Regions from separate parts of the Micromonospora sp. NPDC051543 genome, predicted to be linked through region 2. Evidence: riboswitches for the same ligand, from Rfam matches in the RefSeq annotation. Region 2 holds a riboswitch; the other holds the start of a gene.
The links. A riboswitch is a leader RNA that binds a small molecule or an ion and turns the genes downstream of it on or off. The one in region 2 is predicted to bind S-adenosylmethionine.
Positions count from the first base shown of each region.

Region 1: it holds a riboswitch for S-adenosylmethionine, as region 2 does, so the genes downstream of both, ACIA3K_RS08745 (aminotransferase class V-fold PLP-dependent enzyme) here and ACIA3K_RS16750 (ABC transporter substrate-binding protein) in region 2, are expected to answer to the same signal.

Region 1 covers NZ_JBITDT010000004.1:180,751-187,687, reverse strand. The annotation lists gene ACIA3K_RS08755 (metal-dependent phosphohydrolase) at 1-290, opposite strand, end outside; gene ACIA3K_RS08750 (FUSC family protein) at 398-1,633, shown strand; gene ACIA3K_RS08745 (aminotransferase class V-fold PLP-dependent enzyme) at 1,643-2,878, opposite strand; SAM riboswitch class IV at 2,958-3,078, opposite strand; gene ACIA3K_RS08740 (PrsW family intramembrane metalloprotease) at 3,102-4,580, shown strand; gene ACIA3K_RS08735 (hypothetical protein) at 4,599-4,766, opposite strand; gene ACIA3K_RS08730 (GroES family chaperonin) at 5,011-5,349, opposite strand; gene ACIA3K_RS08725 (AI-2E family transporter) at 5,508-6,806, shown strand; gene ACIA3K_RS08720 (ATP-dependent DNA helicase) at 6,925-6,937, opposite strand, start outside.
Region 2 covers NZ_JBITDT010000008.1:167,951-174,887, reverse strand. The annotation lists gene ACIA3K_RS16760 (amino acid ABC transporter ATP-binding protein) at 1-616, opposite strand, end outside; gene ACIA3K_RS16755 (amino acid ABC transporter permease) at 613-1,386, opposite strand; gene ACIA3K_RS16750 (ABC transporter substrate-binding protein) at 1,426-2,235, opposite strand; SAM riboswitch class IV at 2,586-2,697, opposite strand; gene ACIA3K_RS16745 (amino acid transporter) at 2,784-4,757, opposite strand; gene corA (magnesium/cobalt transporter CorA) at 4,924-6,054, shown strand; gene ACIA3K_RS16735 (hypothetical protein) at 6,062-6,247, opposite strand; gene ACIA3K_RS16730 (2'-5' RNA ligase family protein) at 6,451-6,937, opposite strand, start outside.

The DNA.
Region 1 (6,937 bases), on a different contig from region 2:
CTTTCGGCCAGCGCCGCGCTGTCCCGTTCGTTGGCGTCGGCGGCGGCGCGGGGGTCGTAGACCGCGTCGTGGCACCAGGCGGCCAACCGGACCAGGTCGGGCCGCTCGGCCAGGCCGGCATGGCGGTCCACCACATCGAGTACGGCGGCCAGGTGCGTGACGGTGTGGTAGTGCCGGTGCGGCTCCCGCCACCGGGCGAGCAGCCGCTCACCGGCCAGAGTCGCGTGCTCGTCCGGCTTCGCACCGGCGGCGCGGACCGCCGCCCGCCACCGTTCCAGCAGATCGGCCACCGTCCGAGTCTGCCGCATCCGCCCGCACCGCACGTCGGCGGGAGGATTCAGCGGGTCTGCCACGGGTAGTCGCGCCCATGGCGGTGGCCCGGGACAAGAGACCTCCGATGGTGCGGCGTGCGCCGCTGCGCGACGGACTGGTGGACGTCGACGGAGCGCGCATCGCCGAGGCCACCGAGCAGCTCAAGCACCGCAGCCGGGCCACCCTGCACGACCGGCTCCACCGGGTACGGATGGCCGGTGGGCTCGCCGTCCAGGCCGGGTTGGCGGCCGGCCTGGCGTACCTCGTCTCGCACAAGGTGCTCGGCAACCCGCAACCGGTCTTCGCGCCGATCTCCGCGGTCGGCACGCTGGCCGCGTCGGTGGGTCAGCGGTTCCGCCGGACCGTGGAGCTGATCGTCGGGGTGGGCGTCGGGGTGTTTGTCGGTGACCTGCTGATCTACTTCCTCGGCACCGGCGCGTGGCAGCTCGGCCTGGTGGTCACCGTGGCGATCCTGCTCACCATCTTCGCCGGGGCGAGCGTGGCCATCGTCATCCAGGCGGCGGCCACGGCGGTGCTGATCGTGACGCTGAGCCCGTCCACCCAGAACCTGGAGATCCCCCGCTTCGTCGACGCGTTCCTCGGCGGCGGCGTCGCGTTGCTGGTGACGGCGGTGCTGCTGCCGCTGAATCCGCTCCGGGTGATCAACCGGGCCGCCCGGCCGGCGCTGGACCTGCTCGCGGCGCAGCTCGACGCCACCGCCGACGGCCTGCGCTCCCGGGACCGCGCCACCATCCAGCGGGCGCTGGAACGGCTGCGCAACAACAAGGACGAGTTGGCCACCCTGAGCGAGGCGATCGAGGGCGCCAAGGAGACCGCCACCCTGTCGCCGGCCCGCTGGCACCGCCGCGACGAACTCGTCCACTACGCGGAGGCCGCCGACCCGATCGACCGGGCGATGCGCAACTCCGGCACCCTGATCCGCCGGTCCGTCACCCTGATCGAGGACGACGAGCCGGTGCCCGACCCCATGCCGGACGCGATCGGCCACCTCGCCGAGTCGGTCCGGCTGCTCAAACACGAGTTCGCGGCGGGGGAGGAGCCGCAGAAGGCGCGGGAGCGGTCGCTGCGGGCCGTCAGCGAGGCCGGCCGGGCGTACGGGGACGGGGTCGGCTTCTCCGGCAGCGTCGTGATCGCCCAGATCCGTACCACGGCCAGCGACCTGCTGGTGGCCTCCGGCATCGAGCAGGAGGAGGCGAACCGCTGCATCCGCACCTCCTTCGGGGACCAGGAGCGGCCGGTGGGTGAACCCGCCGAGCCGGGCGACGCGCCGAAGCCACCCACCGCCCCGCCGGTCGGCTGAGAACGCGCCTCAGGCCAGCTCGGCGAGCGCCGCGAGCAGCCGGTCCACCTGGGCGGCGGTGCTGCCCAGACCGATGCTGGCGCGCAGCGCCGTCGGTGGCAGATCCTTCCGGCCGGTACGGGTGGCGGCCTCGCCGAGCAGCCGCCGGGCCAGCGGGTGGGCGCAGAACAACCCGTCCCGTACGCCGATGTGGTGCTCGGCCGCGAGCCGGGCGGCCACCGTGGCCGAGTCCTGACCGGCGACCACGAACGACACGATGCCGACCCGGGGCGCGTCCGGGCCGAAGGTCCGCAACTCCACGACGTGCGGCAAAGCCGCGAGGCCGGCGCGGAGCCGGGCCAGCAACGCCTGCTCGCGGGCGGCGAGCGCGACCCGGTCGGCGTCGGTAAACGCCGTGCACACCGCCGCCAGCGCCACCGCGCCGAGCAGGTTCGGGGTGCCGCCCTCGTGCCGGGCCGGACCGGTCGCCCAGGTCACGTCGTGGGTGGCCGGCCCGACACGGCTGGTGGCCCCGCCGCCGGCCAGGTACGGCGGGGCCGCGTCCAGCCAGTCCGCCCGGCCGATGAGCACACCCGCGCCGAACGGGGCGTACAGCTTGTGGCCGGAGACCGCCAGGTAGTCCACGTCGAGCGCGCGCCTGTCCACCGTGGCGTGCGGGGCCAGCTGCGCCGCGTCGAGGACGATCCGGGCACCGTGCCGGTGGGCCACCCGGGCCAGCTCGGCGACCGGCCACAGCTCACCTGTCACGTTGCTCGCCCCGGTCACCGCGACCAGCACCGGCAGCGCGGGGTTGCTGTCGCGGCGCAGCTCGGTCAGCGCGGCGGCGAGGTCGCGTACCGCCCCGGCCGGGTTGGCGGGCACCGGCAGGCGTACCGAGCCGCGCGGCCAGGGCAGCAGGTTCGCGTGGTGCTCACCGGCGAAGGTGACCACCGTCGTGCCGGCCGGCAACGACCGGGCCAGCAGGTTGAGCGCGTCAGTGGTGTTGCGGGTGAAGACCACGTGGTCGTCCGCGCCCGCGCCGAAGAAGTCGCCGACCGTCTGCCGGGCCCGCTCGTAGGCCAGCGTGCAGCGCCGCGACAGCGCGCCCGCGCCCCGGTGCACGCTGGCGTACCAGGGCAGCAGTTCGGTGACCGCGTCGGCCGCGGCCCGTGCGCACGGCGCGGTGGCCGCGTAGTCGAGGTTGATCTCGCCGGGTACGCCGAGCACGTCGAGCGCCGCCGACGGCGGGGACGCGACGGCGGGCAGGCTGGGCAGCGAGGGTACGAGAGTGACGGACACGCCGAAACCTCCGGGGTCAGGGACCCCGGGTGTGGCATCGGGACGGGGTCCGCGCTTGCCCAGCACGCCGATCGGGCTGGGCCCGGTCATCACCCGGGGCACCCCACCGCGAACTCGACGAGGGTTGCCGGCCAGCAAGCCGGGGCTTGACGCTGGCGCTCGTGACCTGCCGGCAGCATAGCGGCTGTGGATGCGGCCGAACCAGCCGGCGGGGGATGGCTACGCTGACCGCATGGCCGACACCCCGCCCGGTGCACCCCTGCCGTCGCCGCCGCACCCGCCCGCGGCCCCGCCCGCCGGCACGTCACCCGGGATGCCGCCGCGCCGCTTCGGCTGGCTGCGGTTCCTGGTGCTGGCCGGGGTGGTGCTGCTCATCGCCGCGTGCGCGGTCTTCATGGTCATCCGCCTCGGTCAGTCGCTGGGCCTACAGGCGCTGCTGGTCGGGGTGGGCGCCGCGATCCTGCCGGTGCCGGTGCTGGTCGCCTGCTTCCTCTGGCTCGACCGGTACGAGCCGGAACCCCTGAAATACCTGATCTTCTGCTTCGCCTGGGGCGCGTTCGTCTCCACCGCCGCCTCGCTGAACGTGAACGAGTTCGCCGCCGGACGGTTCGCCGACTGGGGACTGCCGGACGCGCTGACCGCCGTGCTGGTGGCACCGTTCATCGAGGAGCTGACCAAGGCGCTCGGCCCGATCCTGCTGCTGGTGTTCCGCCGCCGGGAGTGGTCCGGGATCACCGACGGCCTGGTCTACTGCGGGCTCTCCGCGGTCGGCTTCGCCATGGTGGAGAACATCCTCTACCTGGGCGGGTACGGCTACGCGGCCGGCGCCGACCGGTACGGCCCGGCGACCGGCACCCAGCAGGTGATCGCCATCTTCATCGTGCGGATCCTCCTGTTCGGGTTCGCCCATCCCCTCTTCACCTCGATGACCGGCCTGGGTCTCGGCGTTGCCTCCCGCAGCGCCGACCGGCGGGTCCGGGTGCTCGCCCCGATCGCCGGCCTGCTGCTGGCGATGATGCTGCACGGCACCTGGAACCTGCTGCCCACGCTCACCCAGGCCACCGGCGAGGCGGTGATCATGCTGTACGGCTTCCTGGGCCTGATGGTGCCGGTGTTCTTCGGCGTCGTCGGGCTGGCCGTGTGGCTGCGCGCCTACGAAGGGCGGCTCACCGAGCGGACGCTGCCGGACTACGTACGCGCCGGCTGGTTGAGTCCGCCCGAGGTGGCCGCCCTGAGCAGCCTGGGCCGTCGGCACGCCGCCCGGAGCTGGGCACGCCGCGTCGGCGGCGACGCCGGTGCGCGTGCCATGCGTGGATATCAGCTCGCCGCGACCCGGCTGGCCCTGCTGCGGGACGGGACGCTGCGCGGTCTGGACCGCAAACCGGCCGACCAGGAGCGGACCGCCGTCGAGGAGCGGCAGCTCCTGGAGGCGATCAGCGCGTACCGGTCGTACTTCGTGGGCCGGGACCCGCAGGCCCCGGCCGGTGTCTGGGACGGTAGCCAGTACCACCTGCGCTTTCCGGACGGCACGCAGCGATCGGTGTCCGCGCCCGACGAGCCGGTGGTGCCCATCCCGGTGGTGCTCGCCCCGCCGCCCCCGGTCGGCTATCCGCCGGCCGGCTGGCACGGTCTGCGCCCCGCCGCGCCGTGGCCGCCCGGTAACGCCTGAGCGCGGGCGGGCGGCGGGTCAGGTCATCAGGGTGGTGAGGAAGTCGCCGAGTCCCTGGGCCATGGCCATCAACGCCGCCCCGATCCCCTTGAACAACTGCGCCGCGCCGTCCGGCCGGAACGCCATGAAGTAGATCAGGAACGCGACGCTGCCCCAGGTCAGCAGTTTCTTCACGAATACCGGCATCGTCCCTCCCCAGGGCCACGGTCGCCGGCTGGCTTCCCGTCGTACGGTCCGACAAACGGAGCGGTCGGGCCCGGGGCGGCTAAGGCCTGTTTCATAAGAACTGGCCGGCCTGCGGCGGGCCCAGACGACGACCGGCGGCGTTGCGGTTTCGTCCGGATACAACACCGGTATCCGGACGAAACCGCGCCTTGCCGGATCGCCGCCCGGACTCCGCCTCGGCTCGACCGCCCTTATGAAACAGGCCCTACAGGTAGAGGCCGGTGGAGTCGTTCTCGATCCGCTCGGCGGCCACGGCGTGCACGTCGCGCTCGCGCAGCAGCACGTACCCGCGGCCGTGCAGCTCGACCTCGGAGCGGTCGTCGGGGTCGAAGAGCACCCGGTCGCCGGAGACGATGGCGCGGACGTTCGGCCCCACACCCACGGCGGTGGCCCACGCGAGGCGCTTGCCGACCGCTGCGGTCGCCGGGATGACGATGCCAGCGGTGGAGCGACGCTCGCCCTCGCTGCCCTCCATCCGCACCAGCACGCGGTCGTGCAGCAGGCGGATCGGCAGGCCGGAGTCGAGATCCTGGTCGGCGGTCACGGGGCAGACGCTACCGTGTCGCAGGTGACCGGCCGCCGGTGGTTACGCCCATGGCCGTGCGGGCATTGTGTGGCGGAACTGCCCTACGGTGTCGGGAACGGACGTATGCTGTCCGACCTGTCGCCGTGGGCCGACGACTCTTCTGCCAGGAGGTGCGCTTGAGCCGCTTCGAGCGGGTACGCGGGCGGCTGCGCCGCGCCTACCAGTCAGAGAAGGAGTCGGTACGCGCCGCCCAGGAGACCCCGAGCGACGCGCCGGAGTCGCCCGGGATCGCCTCGCCGGCCGTCCCCGGGCCCGCCGCCCCGGCGCAGGCCACGGTCGTCGGAGCGGAGCCCCCGGTGGACCTGCACAGCTCGACGTCCAGCCGGGACGACGCCGACGTGCCGCACGGCCTGCGGATCGCCGCCGCCTGGTGCTGGCGGCTGATCGTGATCGGTGTGGTGGCCTGGGCGCTGCTCCGGATCGTCGGCACGGTCCGGATCGTGATCATCCCGTTGGCCATCGCGTTGCTGCTCTCGGCCCTGCTCGCGCCGGCCGTGGGCTGGCTGCTGCGGGCCCGGCTGCCCCGTTCGATGGCGACGGCCGTGGTGCTGGTCGGCGGCCTTGCGGCGGTCATCGGCACCCTGACCCTGGTGGTGAACGAGTTCATCCGGGGCGTACCGGAGCTGAGCCAGAAGTCTTCCGAGGGCGTCCGGCAGATCCAGAACTGGCTCAAGACGGGGCCGTTGCACCTGTCCGACACCCAGCTCGACCGCTACATCGACGAGGCGCAGGGCTGGATCAACGACAACACCTCGAAGTTCACCAGCGGCGCGCTGAGCACCGCGGCGACGCTGGCGGAGGTGCTCACCGGCACGCTGTTGGTGCTGTTCGCGACGTTCTTCTTCCTGCGCGACGGCAACAAGATCTGGCGTTTCGTCGTACGGCTGCTGCCGGTGGCCGCCCGCTGGAAGGTCGACGACGCCGGGCGGGCCGCCTGGCAGACCCTCGTCGCGTACGTCCGCGCGACCGTGCTGGTCGCCTTCATCGACGCGGTCGGCATCGGCATCTTCCTGGTCATCTTCGACGTGCCGTTCGCCTTTCCGCTGGCCGCGCTGGTGTTCCTCGGCGCGTTCATCCCGATCGTCGGTGCGGCGCTCTCCGGCGGTGTCGCCGTGCTGGTGGCGCTTGTCGACAGCGGCCCGGTCACCGCGCTGATCATCCTGGGCGCCGTGATCGGCGTGCAGCAGGTCGAGGGGCACGTGCTCCAGCCCATCATCATGGGCCGGGCGGTGGCCATCCACCCGCTCGCGGTGATCATCGGGATCGCGGCCGGCGTGGTGCTCGCGGGCATCACCGGCGCGCTGGTCTCCGTCCCCCTGATCGCGGTGCTGAACACCGCGGTGCGCCGCCTCGCCGCCCGTACGGTCCCCGACACCCCGCCCGACGCCGTGGTCGTCGCCTCGCAGGCCCCCTGACCGCCCGCCCCACCCCGCGGCCTCCGCGATCTTGCACTTTCGGTGGCGACAACAGGGCCCAAAAGCCCTGTATCGACAACCGAAACTGCAAGATCGGCGCGGGGTCCGGGGCCAGGGCCTACGTGGTGGCT
Region 2 (6,937 bases):
CCTGCCGGGCGAAGCCCATCTCGTGGGTGACCACCACCATGGTCATCCCGGCGGCGGACAGGTCGGCCATCACCCCGAGGACCCCCTTGACCAGCTCCGGGTCGAGCGCCGAGGTGGCCTCGTCGAAGAGCATCACCTCGGGTCGCAGCGCCAGCGCCCGGGCGATCGCCACCCGCTGCTGCTGACCACCGGAGAGCTGCGAGGGCCGGGCTTCGGCCTTGCCGGCGAGCCCCACCAGCTCCAGCTGCGCGCGGGCGACCTGGACCGCCTCGTCCTGGCCGAGCTTGCGCAGTCGGCGCAGCGCCAGCGTGACGTTGCGCAGCACGCTCATGTGCGGGAAGAGGTTGAACTGCTGGAACACCATGCCGACCCGCTGGCGTAGCGCGTCCGGGTCGTCCCGCAGCACGCTGCGTCCGTCCAGCAGCACGTCGCCGCGGTCGGGTTCGATGAGGCGGTTGAGCGTACGCAGCAGGGTGGACTTGCCCGAACCGGACGGTCCGATCACGCAGGCCGTCGCGCCGCGGGGCACGGTCAGGTCGACGCCGCGCAGCACGCGGTTGGACCCGAAGGCGAGGTGGATGTCGCGCGCCTGCACGCTCACCGAGGTGGTGGTCATCGCCGGTCTCCCTGCGTCGTGGCGGGCAGCGCCGTGTCGTCGTCCTCGTCGTCCGGGGCGGTGGCCGGGCGACCGTCGCGCAGCCGCCGGTCGATCCAGTTGACGAGGTGTGTCAGCGGGACGGTCAACGCCAGGTAGAACAGGCCCGCCAGCAGCAGCGCGGATTCGTTCCCGGTGGTGGCCGCGTAGTCCTGCCCGATCCGGAACAACTCCCGCTGGCTGGCCACCAGGCCGAGGAAGTACACCAGGCTGGAGTCCTTGATCAGCGCGATGAGCTGGTTGACCCAGGCGGGCAGCACCCGCCGGATGCCCTGCGGGATGATCACCAGCCGCATCGCGTCGGTCCAGGAGAAGCCGAGCGCCCGGGCGCCCTCCAGTTGGGCGGCCTCCACCGACTGGATGCCGGAGCGGAAGATCTCCCCGATGTACGCGGCGGCGATCAGCGACAGCGCGAGGATGCCCAGCGGGTACGGGTCCGGCCCCCACACCCGCATCCCCAGCGGCGCCAACCCGACGCCGATCAGCAGGATCGTGGCCGCGGCCGGCAGCCCCCGGAACACGTCGGTGTAGACGCGCGCCGGCCAGCGTAGCCACCGACTGCGGGAGATGCCGGCCACGGCCAGCAGCAGACCGAACACCGTGCCGAGCAGGGCGGCGGAGACCGCCAGGATCAGCGTGTTGGGCAGCCCGACGGTCAGCATCTCGGGCAGCGCCTCGCGCATCGCGTCGACGTCGAAGAACGTCTCCCAGAGGGTGCTCAACGGATCCATCGTTCGCCTCTCCTACCGCCCTGCTCGCTCGTCACCGGGTCAGGACGCGGCCGACGCCGACGGCGCCGCGACCGTGCCGCTGCCCGGCTTGAAGTCCGCCGGGATCGGCCGGCCCGGGTAGTACTGGGCCTGCAACCGGCTCCAGGTGCCGTCGGCGATGACCTCGTCGAGGGCCTTGTTCAGCGCCTCGCGCAGCTTGTCGCTGCCCTTGGCGACGGCGTACGCGGTCGGTGCCGGGCTGAGCTGCTTGGCCGCCACGGTGATCTTGCCGTTGCTGTCGGCGGCGGACTTCTCGCCGATCTCGGCCGGTGCGATCCAGGCGTCGGCCGTGCCCGCCTTGAGCTGGTTGATCGCGCCGTTGTAGTCCGGCACGCGGACCGGGTCGAGCTGCTTGCCGGTGGCGTAGTCGTCCTGGACGGTGCCCTGCACCACCACGACACGCTCGCCGGTGAGCTGGTCGAACCCCTTGATCGGCGAGCCGGCCGGCACGTCCAGCCCGAAGTAGCCGAAGTCGTACCCGTTGCCGAAGTCGACGGTCTTCTTGCGCGCCTCGGTGATGGTGATCGAGGAGCTGCCGACGTCGAACTTGTGGTTGTTGACCTGGGAGAGCAGCGCGGAGAAGTCGGTGCCGACGAACTCCACCTTCAGGCCGAGCTTGCCGGCCACGGCGGTCAGCAGGTCGTTGTCGAAGCCGGTGAACTTGCCGTCCTTGAGGTACACGTTGGGCGGGGCGTCGGTAAGCGTGCCGGCCCGCAGCACACCCGGCTGCGCCAGACCGTACGGGTTCGGGCCGTCACCCCCCGAAGAGTCACCCCCGCCGCCGCAAGCACCCAGCAAACCAACGGTCAACAGAGAAACCCCAACAACAACAAATCGAGAAAAAGTACGCATAACTGACTCCAAAGGGATGCGTCGACCCCGTCGATCATGAAGTTGTTGCCACGACACGCCGGTCAGGCGGGCAACAACTTCATGATCGACGCAAAGGAGGGTCGAGAGGGTGGGGCGGGGTGGGGGCGGGGTGGGGGTGGGGCGGGGTGGGGGGTTAGCGCTTTAGGCGGCGGTACACGCCGCGCTGCGCATTCGCATCAGGTCCACGTGGAGGCGCCGGGTCAGGGCCGGCGTACGCCGGATGGCCGGTGCTGTGGGGCTGAGGATGTGCATACGGTCTCCCGGGTCTTGGTGCTGACCTGGGTGCCAGGCCACGCTTGCACCGACGTTCCGCCGGTGCCTGGTCTTCACCCGGGGCACCCCACCGCGGAGGAGGGTTGCCGGCCAGCGAGCCGGGGCTTCGCGCTGGCACTCATGACCTGCGCCGAGGCTAGCAGCAGGAACCGGTCGGTCGTCCAGCCGATATGACCACGCTCACCGGCCGCGACCCGCGCTCGGCGAGCCGGTCAACCGGCGTGCACGTGGGGTCGGCGCGTCTGGTCCGGCTCCTGACGGCGCAGGATCTCCCGCGTCACCGAGGCGATCTCGCCCTGCCCGAACGCCAGGTAACGCAGCACGTTGCGGGCCGGGCCGCCCTCGGTCCACTCGAAGTAGATGTGGGGGCGGCGCGTGCTGCGGTCGCGGATCTCCAGCAGCAGCGCGGCCAGCGCGTTGGGCACCGAGGAGCTGGCCAGGCTGAGCACCGGGAAACGGTCGTGCGCCACGCTGCCGCGTACCAGCAACCCCGTCTCGAAGTCCGACGGATCGGTGACCCGGACCTCGACGAAGATCACGTCGCTGTCGTCGGGGAAGTCGTTGTCCGCCATGGTCTGGGCCAGCTTGTCGCGGTACTCCGCGAGATCGCGGCGCTCCGGCTCGTGCGCGACCAGGCGGATGCGGCGTCCGGAGCGCTCGTCGATCATCGCGGTCGCCAGCTCGTCGAGCTCGACGTGGTCGACCCGCAGCTCGAACGCCCGCATCACCCGCGACAGCGCCGACACCAGGATCATCGCGCCGATGAAACAGGCGGCGATCTTCACGCCGTCCGGACGCTGCACCACGTTCGCCACGGTGGTGTAGACGAACACCACCGCGATGATCCCGAAAGCGACCGTGCGACCGCGCTGACGCCGCCGCCGCGCCGCGAGCGTCACGGCCGTCGCCGCCGAGGTGATCAACACCAGAACCCCGGTGGCGTACGCGCCGCCCTGCGCGTCGACGCTGGCGGAGAAAATGATCGTGATCAGGAATGCCACGCCGGTGAAGACCAGGACCAGCGGCCGGACCGCGCGGGCCCACGTCGGCGCCATGCCGTAGCGCGGCAGATACCGGGGTACGAGGTTGAGCAGCCCGGCCATCGCGGACGCCCCCGCGAACCAGAGGATCGCGATGGTGGAGAGGTCGTAGACGGTGCCGAACACACCGCCGAGATGCTGGTGGGCCAGGTAGGCCAGTGCCCGGCCGTTGGCGGCCCCGCCCGGCTTGAACGCCTCGGGCGGGATCAGCACCGTGGTGGTCACGCTGCTGGTGATCAGGAAGACGCTCATCGTCGCGGCGGCGGTGGTGAGCAGCCGCCGCGCGCCCCGGATGCGGCCCAGCGGCCGGTCCTCCGAGTCCTGCCGGTCTCCTCGGATGTGCGGCATCACCGCCACCCCGGTCTCGAAACCGGACAGGCCCAGCGCCAGCTTCGGGAACACGAGCAGGGACAGCGCGACCACCATCAGGGGATCCCCGTGTCCGGTGGTCAGGGCGTTCGTCCAGTCCCCGACCGCGCTCGGGTCGCTCACCACCCGCCACAGCGCGTCGGCGATCACCACCGCGTTCAGCGTCAGGTAGACCGCGACCAGGACGACGGCGATCCCGATGGCCTCGCCGAACCCCTTGAGGAACACCGCGCCGAGCAGCGCCACCAGCAGCAGCGTGACGGCGACCTCGTGACCCTTGAGGCCGCTGGGCAGGAACGGATTCTCGTCGAGGTGGGCGGTCGCGTCGGCCGCGGACAGGGTGATGGTGATGATGAAGTCGGTGGCCGCGAAGCCCAGCAGCACCAGCACGAACAGCTTGCCCGGCCAGTAGCTGAGCAGGCGTACGAGCATCGCGATCGAGCCCTCGCCGTGCGGGCTCTCCACCGCCACCCGCCGGTAGACGGGCAGCGCGCCCAGCAGCGTCACCAGCACCAGCACCAGGGTCGCCACCGGGGAGAGCGCCCCGGCGGCCAGCGCCGCGATCCCCGGCTGGTAGCCAAGCGTCGAGAAGTAGTCGACGCCGGTCAGGCACATCACCTTCCACCACGGGTGGTGCCGCTGCTCGGGTGGGCGGCCGCCCGGGCCCTGCGGCACGGGCTGCTGCGACTCGTCGGCGAGCAGCCACCGCCGTACCCGGTCGGTCCGCCGGCCGGCACGCCTGTTCACCTCCACCGGCGTCACCCCCGTCCCGCCCATGGTCACCGCGAGTATCCGCCGTGTGGTCGACGTCCGTCCGGCGGTGTGCGGAAACCGTCCGTCGGAGCACCGGCCCCGGGCCCCGGGTTTCGGGTCGGAAGCACCGGGGAAGCAGCGCCCCCGTCCCGAACCCCGGGCCGGGCAGCGCCGGGAGGGGAGCGGGCTCGTGGTTGGTGGCCGCCGCTTCCGCCGGGGCGACGGCTTCGGCCGCCAGCTCGACGAGCACGAGGCCCGGGTCGGTGCCGTCCCGCCCGCGCAGCCGGGGAGCCCGTCCGCCGGCCGACTGGTGGACAGCGCCGTCTACATCCGGGGACACCGGTTCGCCTCACCGGCCGGTCTCGCCGAGACGTACGCCTGCCTGCAGACGCAGGACCACGCGATGGCCTGGATCGGGTTGTACCGGCCCGACATCGACCAGATCTCCTCGCTGGCGCGCGAGTTCCGTCTGCACGACCTGGCGGTCGAGGACGCGATCAACGCCCACCAGCGGCCCAAGCTGGAACGGTACGGGCACACCCTGTTCGTGGTGCTGCGCGCCGCCCGCTACGACGACCTGCGGGAGGAGGTGGAGTTCTCCGAGCTGCACCTGTTCATCGGGCCCGGTTTCGTGGTCACGGTCCGGCACGGAGAGGCGCCCGACCTGGCCGCGGTACGACGTCGCATGGAGGCCGACGCGCCGATGCTCGCCCGGGGTCCCGAGGCGGTGCTGTACGCGATCCTGGACCAGGTCGTCGACGGGTACGCGCCGGTGGTCGCCGGGCTGGAGAACGACATCGACGAGATCGAGACCCAGGTGTTCGGCGGTGACCCGAATGCCAGCCGGCGCATCTACGGGCTCAGCCGGGAGGTCATCGAGTTCCAGCGGGCCGCCCGCCCACTGCTGGGCATGCTCGACTCCCTGGCGGCCGGCGCCGGCAGCTACGGCACCGACGAGGAGCTGCGCCGCTACCTGCGTGACGTCATCGACCACCTCACCCAGGTGGTGGAGCGGGTGGACGGGTTCCGGCACCTGCTGCAGAACATCCTGACCGTCAACGCCACCCTGGTCTCGCAGCAGCAGAACGAGGAGATGCGCAGCCTCACGGCGGCCAGCTACGCGCAGAACGAGGAGCTGAAGAAGGTCTCCTCGTGGGCCGCGATCCTGTTCGCCCCCACCCTGATCGGCACGGTGTACGGGATGAACTTCGTGCACATGCCCGAGTTGAGCTGGCGCTTCGGCTACCTGTTCGCGCTCCTGCTCATGGTGCTGGTCTGCGGCACCCTCTACCTGGTCTTCAAGCGCCGCGGCTGGTTGTGAACGACGCTCACTCGATGCCGCGCAGGATGTGCCGCTCGTCCTCAAGGTCGTCGTCGCCGGCGCCGATGCGACCGAGCAGCACGGCGGCGGCCCAGATGGTCAGTGGGGTGGCGGCACCGGTCATGCCACCGCCGGTGCGGTCGTGCTTGGTCTGGCTCCGCTCGCTCCGCGGTGGCCTGCGCTGAGCCTGCATGGGCCCTGCCTCTCCTCGTCGAAGCCGTCGCGGGCGACACGGTGTGCCCCGCGCGCCCGGCCGGGCGGCCCGCGCACGCGGGTCGCCACCGGTACGGCATCCACGTCGAACCATCCCACGATGGGCCGGATCCGCACCCCCTGTTTTCGGTTTCCCGACTCACGCCCGCCAAACCGGACAACTCGCCCGGCGGTCGGACCCGCTCAGCGCAGCGGGTGGGCGATACCACGGGCGTGGTCGGTGAGCGCCGCGCCGACCACTGTCGCCGTCAGCGGCAGCACCTCCAGACAGCGGCGCACCGCGGCGGCCATCAGCGTGTTCGGCACCCGCATGGACAGCGTGCAGTGCGGCACCCAGCGCCCCGGCTGGTAGTGCTCGACCAGTTCGATACCGGCGGCGGCGAGCCGGCCGTGCACCAGCCGGTGATGCGCCAGCAGCTCCCCCGTCGGCGTCGGACCGAGCCACAGCACCCGACCGACGAACTGCCCGGCGTGCTGGAAGTCGAGGCGCAGCGGGGCCGCCACGACCGTTTCGCCCAGCGCCTCGGCGACCTGCTCCGGGTCGAAGCGGGGCGCCACCGCGAGGGACACGTGCGGGCGGTGGCGTTGCTGGAGCAGCGAGCGCATGCTCTGCACGCCCTCGGCCTCCAGGGCGTCCCACAGCACCCGGATCCGCCGCGTGGCGTCCGGG